DNA from 2 places in the Rhizobium sp. 05N49 genome. Region 2 is predicted to be linked to the other one. Evidence: riboswitches for the same ligand, from Rfam matches in the RefSeq annotation. Region 2 holds a riboswitch; the other holds the start of a gene.
The links. Region 2 has a riboswitch for cobalamin ahead of cobU (bifunctional adenosylcobinamide kinase/adenosylcobinamide-phosphate guanylyltransferase). Riboswitches for the same ligand answer to the same signal wherever they lie in the genome.

Region 1 (4,986 bases), on a different contig from region 2:
CGTTCTATGACCATGTGCTCGACACGACTGTCATGGTCGGCGCCATACCTTCGGCCTATGGCTGGAAGGGCGGGCCTGTTGCGCTCGATACCTATTTCGCCATGGCACGCGGCTCGACCGGCGAAGAGGCGCATGCCGATTGCGGCCATCAGCATCACCACGGTCATGGCGTGCCAGCGCTGGAAATGACCAAGTGGTTCGACACAAACTACCACTACATGGTGCCGGAACTCGGTCCCGATCAATCCTTCGCGCTGACCGTAAACAGGCCGCTCGATGCCTTCATCGAGGCGAAGACGCTTGGAATCCACACACGGCCAGTCATCCTCGGCCCTGTCACCTTCCTGAAACTCGCCAAGGGAACCGAGGAAGGTTTTGCACCGATCAGCCTGCTTGAACGCCTGTTGCCTGTTTATGCGAGGGTGCTTGCGGAACTGAGCGCTGCCGGTGCCGACTGGGTGCAGATCGACGAACCGTGCCTGGTGCTGGATCTCTCAGGAGAAGAGCAGGCAGCATTGAAGCATGCCTATCGTGCGCTGCACGAGCTGGTACCGAACCTGAAGATCATGCTCGCCACCTATTTCGGCAATATAGGCGATAACCTGCCGACGGCGCTCGCATTGCCGGTTTCCGGCCTGCATGTCGATCTCGTTCGTGCTCCGCAGCAGATCGATGCCCTTCTCAAGGCGTCCCCCGATTTGACGCTGTCGCTCGGCATCATCGACGGACGCAATATCTGGAGGGCGGACCTTGCCGCGATCCTGAAAAAGATCGAGCCACTGGTTCAGCGCTTCGGTGCGGATGGACTGCAGATCGCGCCGTCCTGCTCGCTGCTGCATGTGCCGATCGACCTGGATCTGGAAACCGGACTGGATGAGGAACTGACGTCGTGGCTCGCTTTCGCCACCCAGAAACTCGATGAACTCTCTGCCCTCGGCAGCTCCGGCGGGGCTTATCAAGGAATTGCTGCAGCCTCTCAGGCCGTTGCCTCTCGAGCGGCTTCTCCACGTGTGCATGATCTCAAAGTCAGGCAGCGGGTCGCGGCAATCGATGAGACGATGATGACGCGGAGCAGCGGTTTTGCCGAGCGGACCAGCTTGCAGGCGCGCAAGCTTCGCCTGCCGCTCTTCCCGACAACGACGATCGGCTCCTTCCCGCAGACATCCAATGTGCGCAAGTCCCGCTCGGCCTTCGCAAAGGGTACGATCAGCGAGGCGGACTACGATGCGTTCCTGAAAAAGGAGACCGAAGCGGCGATCCGCTGGCAGGAGGAAATCGGCCTCGACGTGCTCGTCCACGGGGAATTCGAGCGTAACGACATGGTGCAGTATTTCGGTGAGCAGCTTTCCGGTTTCGCCTTTACGCAGCATGCCTGGGTGCAGAGCTACGGTTCGCGCTATGTCCGCCCGCCTATCATCTTCGGCGACGTCTCTCGGCCAAAGCCGATGACAGTCGAGTGGTGGCGCTACGCGCAGTCGCTGACGGACAAGCCGGTCAAGGGAATGCTGACCGGTCCGGTGACGATCCTCAACTGGTCCTTCGTGCGTGATGATCTTTCTCGCGCCGATGTCAGCCGGCAGATCGCTCTGGCGATCCGCGACGAAGTGCTCGATCTCGAAAAGGCGGGTGCTGCGATGATCCAGATCGACGAGGCCGCTCTCCGTGAGGGTCTGCCATTGCGCAAGGCCGACTGGAAGACCTATCTCGACTGGGCGGTCGAGAGTTTTCGCCTCTGCGCATCCGGTGTTTCCGACGAGACGCAGATCCATACGCATATGTGCTATTCGGAGTTCAACCAGATCATCGATGCCATCGCCGCGATGGATGCCGATGTGATCTCCATCGAAACCTCGCGGTCGAAGATGGAACTTCTGGAAGCCTTCCGCAGCTACAAATACCCGAACGAGATCGGCCCCGGCGTCTACGACATCCATTCGCCCCGCGTTCCGGATGTTGCTGAGATGACCGAGCTCCTCACGCTGGCGCGGAAACGTCTGACGGACGGGCAGCTCTGGATCAATCCGGATTGCGGATTGAAGACACGCAAGTGGGAAGAGGTTCGTCCGGCGCTGGTCAACATGGTTGCCGCCGCTCGGCAGTTGCGTATTGCCGCAGCGCCGACACGCGCCTGAGCGCCTAATCGATTCCTGGAGAGCCGGCTATAGAGGCCGGCTCTTCCCAATGCTGCCTTCTCCACAGCCTGCTTTCGTTAACCATTCATTAACCACGTTTTTCACAGGAATGCAGTGATTTCAAACATGCCGTAACGCGATGCACAAACCATCCGTTGACGCAAACTGGGATTCGAGTACTATATCTAGTGTTCAAGGTTCCTTCGATTCGTGAGGGTCGGGGGCTAAGATGGGAATACGGTGCGTTTCGCCATGATGGCGCGACAAAGCCGGAGCTGCCCCCGCAACTGTAAGCGGCGAGCAACTGTCCGATTTCAGGTCACTGAGGCATGAAGCTTTGGGAAGGCTGGGGGCAGGGTGCTTCGACCCGCGAGCCAGGAGACCTGCCTTGAACGAGGTATCCACGGGCGGGGTGTCCGGAAGGTCGCGTATACGCAGGCGGGTCAAATCCGCGCCTGTTGCGCTGCCCCCGAATGTCCGCTGAACACTTCGGGGTTGAAGTCATGTTGAAAGCATTAAAACCGCCGCCCGCGCAGATCGTGCGGGGGAGAGTGTTCGGCGTGTAAAGCGCCAACTTTGTCAGATCAATACCAAGCATTGCCTCGGACGCCGCAAGGCGCCCGATCCTAGTTCTGCGTCTGGAATTCATTGACATCACGAGGAACATGATGAGCGTTACCGTTTACAGCAAGCCTGCCTGCGTACAGTGCACCGCTACCTACCGCGCCCTCGACCGTCTGGGCGTCGACTACCAGATCATCGATATCTCCGAGGACGCCGAGGCGCTCGATCGCGTGCGCGGCATGGGCTACATGCAGGTTCCGGTCGTCGTTGCCGGCGAGAACCATTGGGCGGGCTTCCGTCCCGACATGATCAGCGCGCTCTCCTGACCGGAGAAAAGCGGTGGGCCTGATCGTCTATTATTCCAGCCGGTCCGAGAATACCCATCGTTTCGTCGAGAGGCTGGGACTGCGCGCGGCGCGCATTCCCGTCGGAGCTGAAGACATCCACATTCGCGAACCCTATGTGCTGATCTCGCCCACCTATTGTGGCGATGGCGGAAAAGGGGCCGTGCCCAAGCAGGTGATCCGTTTCCTCAACGATGCGGAAAACCGCTCCAACATCCGCGGCGTCATTGCTGCGGGCAACAGCAATTTCGGCGAGACCTACGGGCTTGCCGGCGACGTGATCTCGCAAAAATGCCAGGTGCCTTACCTCTACCGGTTCGAGCTCCTGGGGACTGCCGAGGATGTCGCCAATGTCAAAGATGGGATGGGACGATTTTGGACACGGGGACAAATCTGACGCGGGATGCGGGCGTCAAGCCGCTCAAGGCCGTGGAAGCGCTGGATTATCACGCGCTGAATGCGATGCTGAACCTCTATGACGATGAGGGCAAGATCCAGCTCGACAAGGACCGCATGGCGGCCAAGCAATATTTCCTGCAGCATGTGAACCAGAACACGGTGTTCTTCCATAATCTCAGGGAGAAGCTCGATTATCTGGTAACTGAAGGCTATTACGAGCAGGAAGTGCTCGACCAGTATTCCTTCAACTTCGTCCGCGACCTGTTCGACGAAGCCTATGCCAAGAAGTTCCGGTTCCCAACCTTCCTCGGCGCCTTCAAATATTACACCAGCTACACGCTGAAGACCTTCGACGGAAAGCGCTACCTGGAGCGCTATGAAGACCGTATCTGCATGGTGGCGCTAGCGCTTGCCAGAGGCAATGAACAGCTTGCCCGCGATCTGATGGAAGAGATCATCTCCGGCCGGTTCCAGCCGGCAACGCCAACCTTCCTCAATGCCGGCAAGAAGCAGCGCGGCGAACTCGTCTCCTGCTTCCTGCTGCGTGTCGAAGACAATATGGAATCGATCGGCCGCTCCATCAATTCGGCGCTGCAGCTGTCCAAGCGCGGCGGTGGTGTTGCGCTGTCCTTGACGAACATCCGCGAGGCCGGTGCGCCGATCAAGCAGATCGAAAACCAGTCTTCCGGCATCATTCCCGTCATGAAGCTGCTGGAAGACTCGTTCTCCTACGCCAACCAGCTTGGTGCACGGCAGGGGGCAGGTGCCGTCTATCTCAACGCGCACCACCCCGATATCATGCGCTTCCTCGATACAAAGCGCGAAAATGCCGATGAGAAGATCCGCATCAAGACGCTATCGCTCGGCGTCGTCGTGCCTGACATCACCTTCGAGCTCGCCAAGAACAATGAGGATATGTACCTCTTCTCGCCCTATGACGTGGAGCGGGTCTATGGCGTCCCGTTCACCGAGATATCGGTGACGGAAAAGTATCGCGAGATGGTGGCGGATGCCCGTATCACCAAGAAGAAGATCAAGGCCCGCGAATTCTTCCAGGTGATCGCCGAAATACAGTTCGAGAGCGGCTATCCCTACATCATGTTCGAAGACACGGTGAACCGCGCGAACCCGATCGCCGGCCGCATCAGCATGAGCAACCTCTGCTCGGAAATCCTACAGGTGAGCGAGGCCAGCGAATTCAACGACGACCTTTCCTACAAGACGATGGGCAAGGATATTTCCTGCAATCTCGGCTCGCTGAATATCGCCATGGCGATGGATTCATCCGATTTCGGCAAGACGATCGAAACCTCGATCCGCGCGCTGACGGCCGTTTCCGACATGAGCCATATCTCTTCGGTGCCTTCGATCGAGAAGGGCAATGACGATAGCCATGCGATCGGCTTGGGACAGATGAACCTGCATGGCTATCTTGCCCGCGAGCGCATCCATTACGGTTCGGAAGAAGGCGTCGATTTCACCAATATGTATTTCTACACGGTGACCTATCACGCTCTGCGTGCTTCCAACCGCCTGGCGGTCGAGCA
Region 2 (4,986 bases):
GGCGAAGAACAGGCCGCCCCTGAAGCCGGAGCCGATGGAGACGGCGGATGCCACCGACTTCAGAAGGAAAAGACCGATCAGCGCGGGGATCGTGATCTCGTGGGAGAGGTTCAGATGCAGCGCGCCGTGGCCGGCGGCCAGCACCTGTGGCGATACCAGCGCCAGCAGGCCGACGACGATGCCGCCGAGCGCCGGGCGGAAAGGCAGTGCGATGGCGCTCTTGCGCGCCAATTCCTCTACGAAGGAGACGCCCTGCATGATGAGGATGCCGACGCCGGCGCAGAAGGCGCCGAGCGCGATGGCCGGCACGTAGTCTGCCGGCTGTACAGCGCCGAAACTGCCGACATCGATGATGAAATCGCTGCCGGCAAGAAGGCGCGCAACAAGAGTTGCGACAAGCGCCGAGACGACGACAGGTGTCAGCGACATAATGGTGTAGGTGCCGATGATCAGCTCGAAGGCGTAGAAGGCGCCGGTCAGCGGCGCATTGAAGGCGGCGGCGATGGCGCCGGCTGCGCCGCAGCCGACGAGCACACGCAGGTCCGCGCGGCGCAGCTGCAGCTTCAGGCCGAATTTCGAGGCGATGCCGGCCGCAAGCTGCGTATAACCGGCTTCCAGGCCGACGGATGCGCCGAAGCCATTGGAAACGAGATTCTGGATCGCGACAAGGATGCTGTCCGTCAGCGACAGGCGACCGCCATGCAGCGCATTGGCCTCGATCGGGTCGACCATCGGCTTCTTGCGCCATTTGGCGAGAATGAAGAGCAAGAGCCCGAGAAGCATGCCGCCGGCTACCGGGGCCGACATCAGCAAAAACTTGCTGTCGATCTGCGAGGCGCTGAGCCTCGTCGTGCCGTCTATGCCGAAGATCAGGCTGTGCATCTCTTCCGAGACATAGCTCATGGCTGAGACCGCAAGCCCCGATACGATGCCGACAAGCGCGCCGGCAAAGACCATGCCCATTTCGCTGTGGCGAATAAGCGCGCGCAGGCGCCCCGGATCGAAGGCGGTGCCTAGAGGGCCGAGGCGGCGAATGTGCATTCGGGAGAGCATCATGGGGAAATTAGGCGGCAAGAATAGGGGTCAAGGGCGGAGCCGGCATCCGCATGAGCGGCAATTGCGGCAAAAAACCGACCGGGCCGTAAAGTTTTTGTGACGTAAGCCTTTGATTAAAGACGATAATATCGGTAGTGTAAGTCGAGATGAACATGAGCGGGGCGTTGCGCGGCAATTGACATGGGAGTTGCACGCGCCTAACCATGAATCCACATAATGGATGGTTCCGGATCGGCAAACGCCTTCCGGATTAAAAGGGAATGTGACGGGGCGGACCCAAGCCGGGCGCCTTCATCACAGCCGACCCCGCGACTGTAGAGCAGTCAGGGTCTTCCATCCGGCATTTGGATTGCGGCGCCGACGGTCTTGCATTCTGCAAGCGGGCAAGGCGGACAAGTGCCGGAAAAGCCACTGGAAATGCATCGTGATCAGCCGGGGCAGGACGCCTCTAATTCTACGAATCGTCCGCCTTTTCACGAGATGCAGCCGGGAAGGCGAGGTAGATCCGCTGGCACGATAAGGGGCGACCGAGCGGTCGCCCCTGTCGCGGCCGATAACTGCGAGCCAGGAGACCTGCTATCCGTGCCGGGCATAATGCCCAATTTGGGCGCTTTGCCCGCTGCCAGCACGGAGGTTGTCTTGGCTGAAGGATGTTATTCAGCGCTGCCTCTGGTGGTGCGATATGGGCGCGGTGTTCCGCCGCCCCTCTGTGATGAGCTTCTGGCGCAGGCCGTTTTCTCTTCCCTGATTCCTGTGCTTGTCACAGGAAACCAGCCACGGCGCGTCTGCGCCGTGAATGAATCAATGTTATCGCGGAATGAGTCTCTCCTGCCCAAGGACTTGGGCAGGCTGGATTCCTGTGACAAGCACAGGAATGAGGGGTGTGGCGAAGGCCGCGCCCATCCTCAACGGACGGTGCTGTCATGACCACCACCTTCATCCTCGGCGGCGCTCGCTCCGGCAAATCCCGCTTCGCCGAAAATCTTATTGCCACGAGCGGTATCGAGCGCCATTACATCGCCACCGGCCGCGCCTGGGACGACGAGATGCAGGCGCGCATCGACCAGCACAGGGCCGATCGCGGCCCCTCCTGGACGACGCATGAGGAACCGCTCGATCTCACCGAGCGCCTGACCGCCATCGACGCGGAGGGCAGGGCCATCCTCGTCGATTGTCTGACGCTGTGGCTCACCAATCTGATGATGGAGGGGCGCGATATCGCCGCCCAGTCTGCCACCCTTGCTGGCTTTCTGCCTCATGCTAAGGCGCGGCTCGTCATCGTTTCCAATGAAGTCGGCCTCGGCATCGTGCCCGAGAACCGCATGGCGCGGGAATTTCGCGACTATGCAGGCCGGCTGCACCAGATGATCGCGGCTTCGGCCGCGGATGTTTATTTTATCGCAGCGGGTCTGCCGCTGAAAATGAAGGGTTAGTTCCATGCAGCAGAAAATCCCCGCAACCGTCATCACCGGCTTTCTCGGCGCCGGCAAGACGACGATGATCCGCAACCTGCTCACCAATGCCGGCGGCAAGAAGATCGCGCTGATCATCAACGAGTTCGGCGATCTCGGCGTCGATGGCGACGTGCTGAAGGGCTGCGGTGCGGAAAACTGCACCGAGGACGACATCATCGAGCTCACCAATGGCTGCATCTGCTGCACCGTTGCCGACGATTTCATTCCGACCATGACCAAGCTTCTGGAGCGCGAGCAGCGCCCTGACCATATCGTCATCGAAACCTCGGGCCTTGCCCTGCCGCAGCCGCTTGTCGCCGCCTTCAACTGGCCAGACATCCGCAGCGAAGTCACCGTCGATGGCGTCATCACCGTGGTCGATAGTGCGGCCGTTGCTGCCGGTCGTTTTGCCGATGACCACGATGCCGTCGATGCGCGCCGTGTCGAGGATGAATCGCTGGATCATGAAAGCCCGATCGAGGAACTGTTCGAGGATCAGCTGACCTGCGCCGACCTGATCGTGCTCAACAAGACCGATCTGATCGACGCGGACGGGCTTGGCCGCGTGAAGAGCGAAGTTGCCTCGCGCATTGCCCGCAAGCCTGTCATGATCGAAGCGAAGAACGGCGAGGTGCCGGCAAGCGTGCTGCTCGGCCTCGGCATCGGCACGGAAGACGATATCGTCAACCGCAAGTCCCATCACGAGCTGGAGCATGAGGATGGCGAGCCGCACGACCATGACGAATTCGACAGTTTCGTCGTCGAACTCGGGGCTGTCTCGGATACGGCAGGTTTCGTCGAGAAGCTGAAGGGCATCATCGCCGAGCATGACGTGCTGCGCCTGAAGGGCTTCATCGATGTCTCCGGCAAGCCGATGCGCCTGCAGCTACAGGCCGTGGGTGCCCGCATCGACCAGTATTTCGACCGTGCCTGGGCGCCGGGTGAGGCCCGCAATACGCGTCTCGTCGTCATCGGTCTGCACGAGATGGATCAGGACGCAGTGCGCAAGGCGATCGAAGCGCTCGTCTGAGGACATAACGAATGCATCTGCTTCTCGCTCAACAGGGGACGATCAGCGACGGGGACGAGGCGATCGACCTCGGCCAGTCGCCGGGCGATATCCTGTTCCTGTCCGCTGCCGATACCGAGCTTGCGGCGATTGCCGCGGCCCATAGCGGCGGAGAAGGAGGCTATTCGCTGAGGCTTGCGAGCCTGATGAGCCTGAAGCACCCGATGTCGGTCGATGCCTATGTGGAGCGGACGGCGCGGCATGCGAAGCTGATCATCGTGCGGGCGCTCGGCGGGGCGAGCTATTTCCACTATGCGCTGGAGGCGCTGCATGCGGTCGCGGCGCGCAGCGGTGCGCTGATTGCGGTGCTGCCGGGGGATTCCAAGCCGGATGCCGGGCTGACGCCGTTTTCCAATGTGGTTCTGGAGGATCTGAATGCGCTCTGGGCCTATCTGATCGAGGGTGGCGATGCCAATGCGCGGGGCTTTCTGGCCTATGCGGCGGCGATGCTCTCGGGAGAGGAGAAGCCGGCGCCGGCTGTGCCGTTGATGAAGGCCGGGATCTGGTGGCCGGGGCGGGGACTTGTTGGGGTCGAGGAGTGGCGGAAGCTCACCGGTTCTGTCTTCTCCCCAGCGGGGAGAAGATGCCCGGCAGGGCAGATGAGAGGGGCGAGCGACGGAGAGAGCGAGCAACAGGAGCACGATTTCGAGGTTTGTGGGGTGGCCCCCTCATCCGACCCTTCGGGCCACCGACCGGGGTCGAGCCACGGGTCTCGACCTGTCCTCCGGACCCCCGCTGGGGAGAAGGGACAGGCAGCACCCGTCGTTGCCATCGCCTTCTACCGCGCACTCGTGCACAGCGGCGAAACCCGCCCTGTCGAGGCACTGATCGAAACCCTGCAGGCGCAGGGTCTTCGCCCATTGCCGGTCTTTGCCTACAGCCTCAAGGACCCGGTTTCCAAGGGCATCCTCGAAGCCATCTTCGCCGATCTCCAACCCGACGTGGTCATCAACACGACAGGCTTTGCCGTCTCCGCACCCGGCGCCGATCGCGAGCCGACGGTGCTGGAGGCCAACGACGCGATCGTGCTGCAGGCGATCTTTTCCGCCTCGTCGCGGGAGGCCTGGGCCGCCTCATCGCAAGGCTTGTCGGCCCGCGATCTCGGCATGAACGTCGCGCTGCCGGAGGTGGATGGCCGCGTGCTTTCGCGCGCCGTCTCCTTCAAGGCTGCCGCTCGCTACGATGCCGCGGTCGAGGCCAATATCGTTTCCAGCGAGCCGGATGCCGGACGTATGGCCTATGTCGCGGCCCTTGCCGCTAACTGGGCGCGGCTGCGGCAGCGGCCGGTTTCGGAGCGGCGTGTCGCGCTGGTCATGGCGAACTATCCGAACCGGGACGGACGGCTCGGCAATGGCGTCGGGCTCGATACGCCCGCCGGGACGATCGAGGTGATGCGGGCGATGGCGA

Region 1: it holds a riboswitch for cobalamin, as region 2 does, so the genes downstream of both, nrdH (glutaredoxin-like protein NrdH) here and cobU (bifunctional adenosylcobinamide kinase/adenosylcobinamide-phosphate guanylyltransferase) in region 2, are expected to answer to the same signal.

The regions. Positions count from the first base shown of each region.
Region 1 covers NZ_JBFTME010000009.1:299,461-304,446, reverse strand. The annotation lists gene metE (5-methyltetrahydropteroyltriglutamate--homocysteine S-methyltransferase) at 1-2,132, shown strand, start outside; cobalamin riboswitch at 2,311-2,537, shown strand; gene nrdH (glutaredoxin-like protein NrdH) at 2,801-3,022, shown strand; gene nrdI (class Ib ribonucleoside-diphosphate reductase assembly flavoprotein NrdI) at 3,036-3,437, shown strand; gene nrdE (class 1b ribonucleoside-diphosphate reductase subunit alpha) at 3,416-4,986, shown strand, end outside.
Region 2 covers NZ_JBFTME010000001.1:341,364-346,349, reverse strand. The annotation lists gene AC1DF8_RS01815 (chloride channel protein) at 1-1,053, opposite strand, end outside; cobalamin riboswitch at 1,261-1,651, shown strand; gene cobU (bifunctional adenosylcobinamide kinase/adenosylcobinamide-phosphate guanylyltransferase) at 1,980-2,489, shown strand; gene cobW (cobalamin biosynthesis protein CobW) at 2,494-3,540, shown strand; gene cobN (cobaltochelatase subunit CobN) at 3,552-4,986, shown strand, end outside.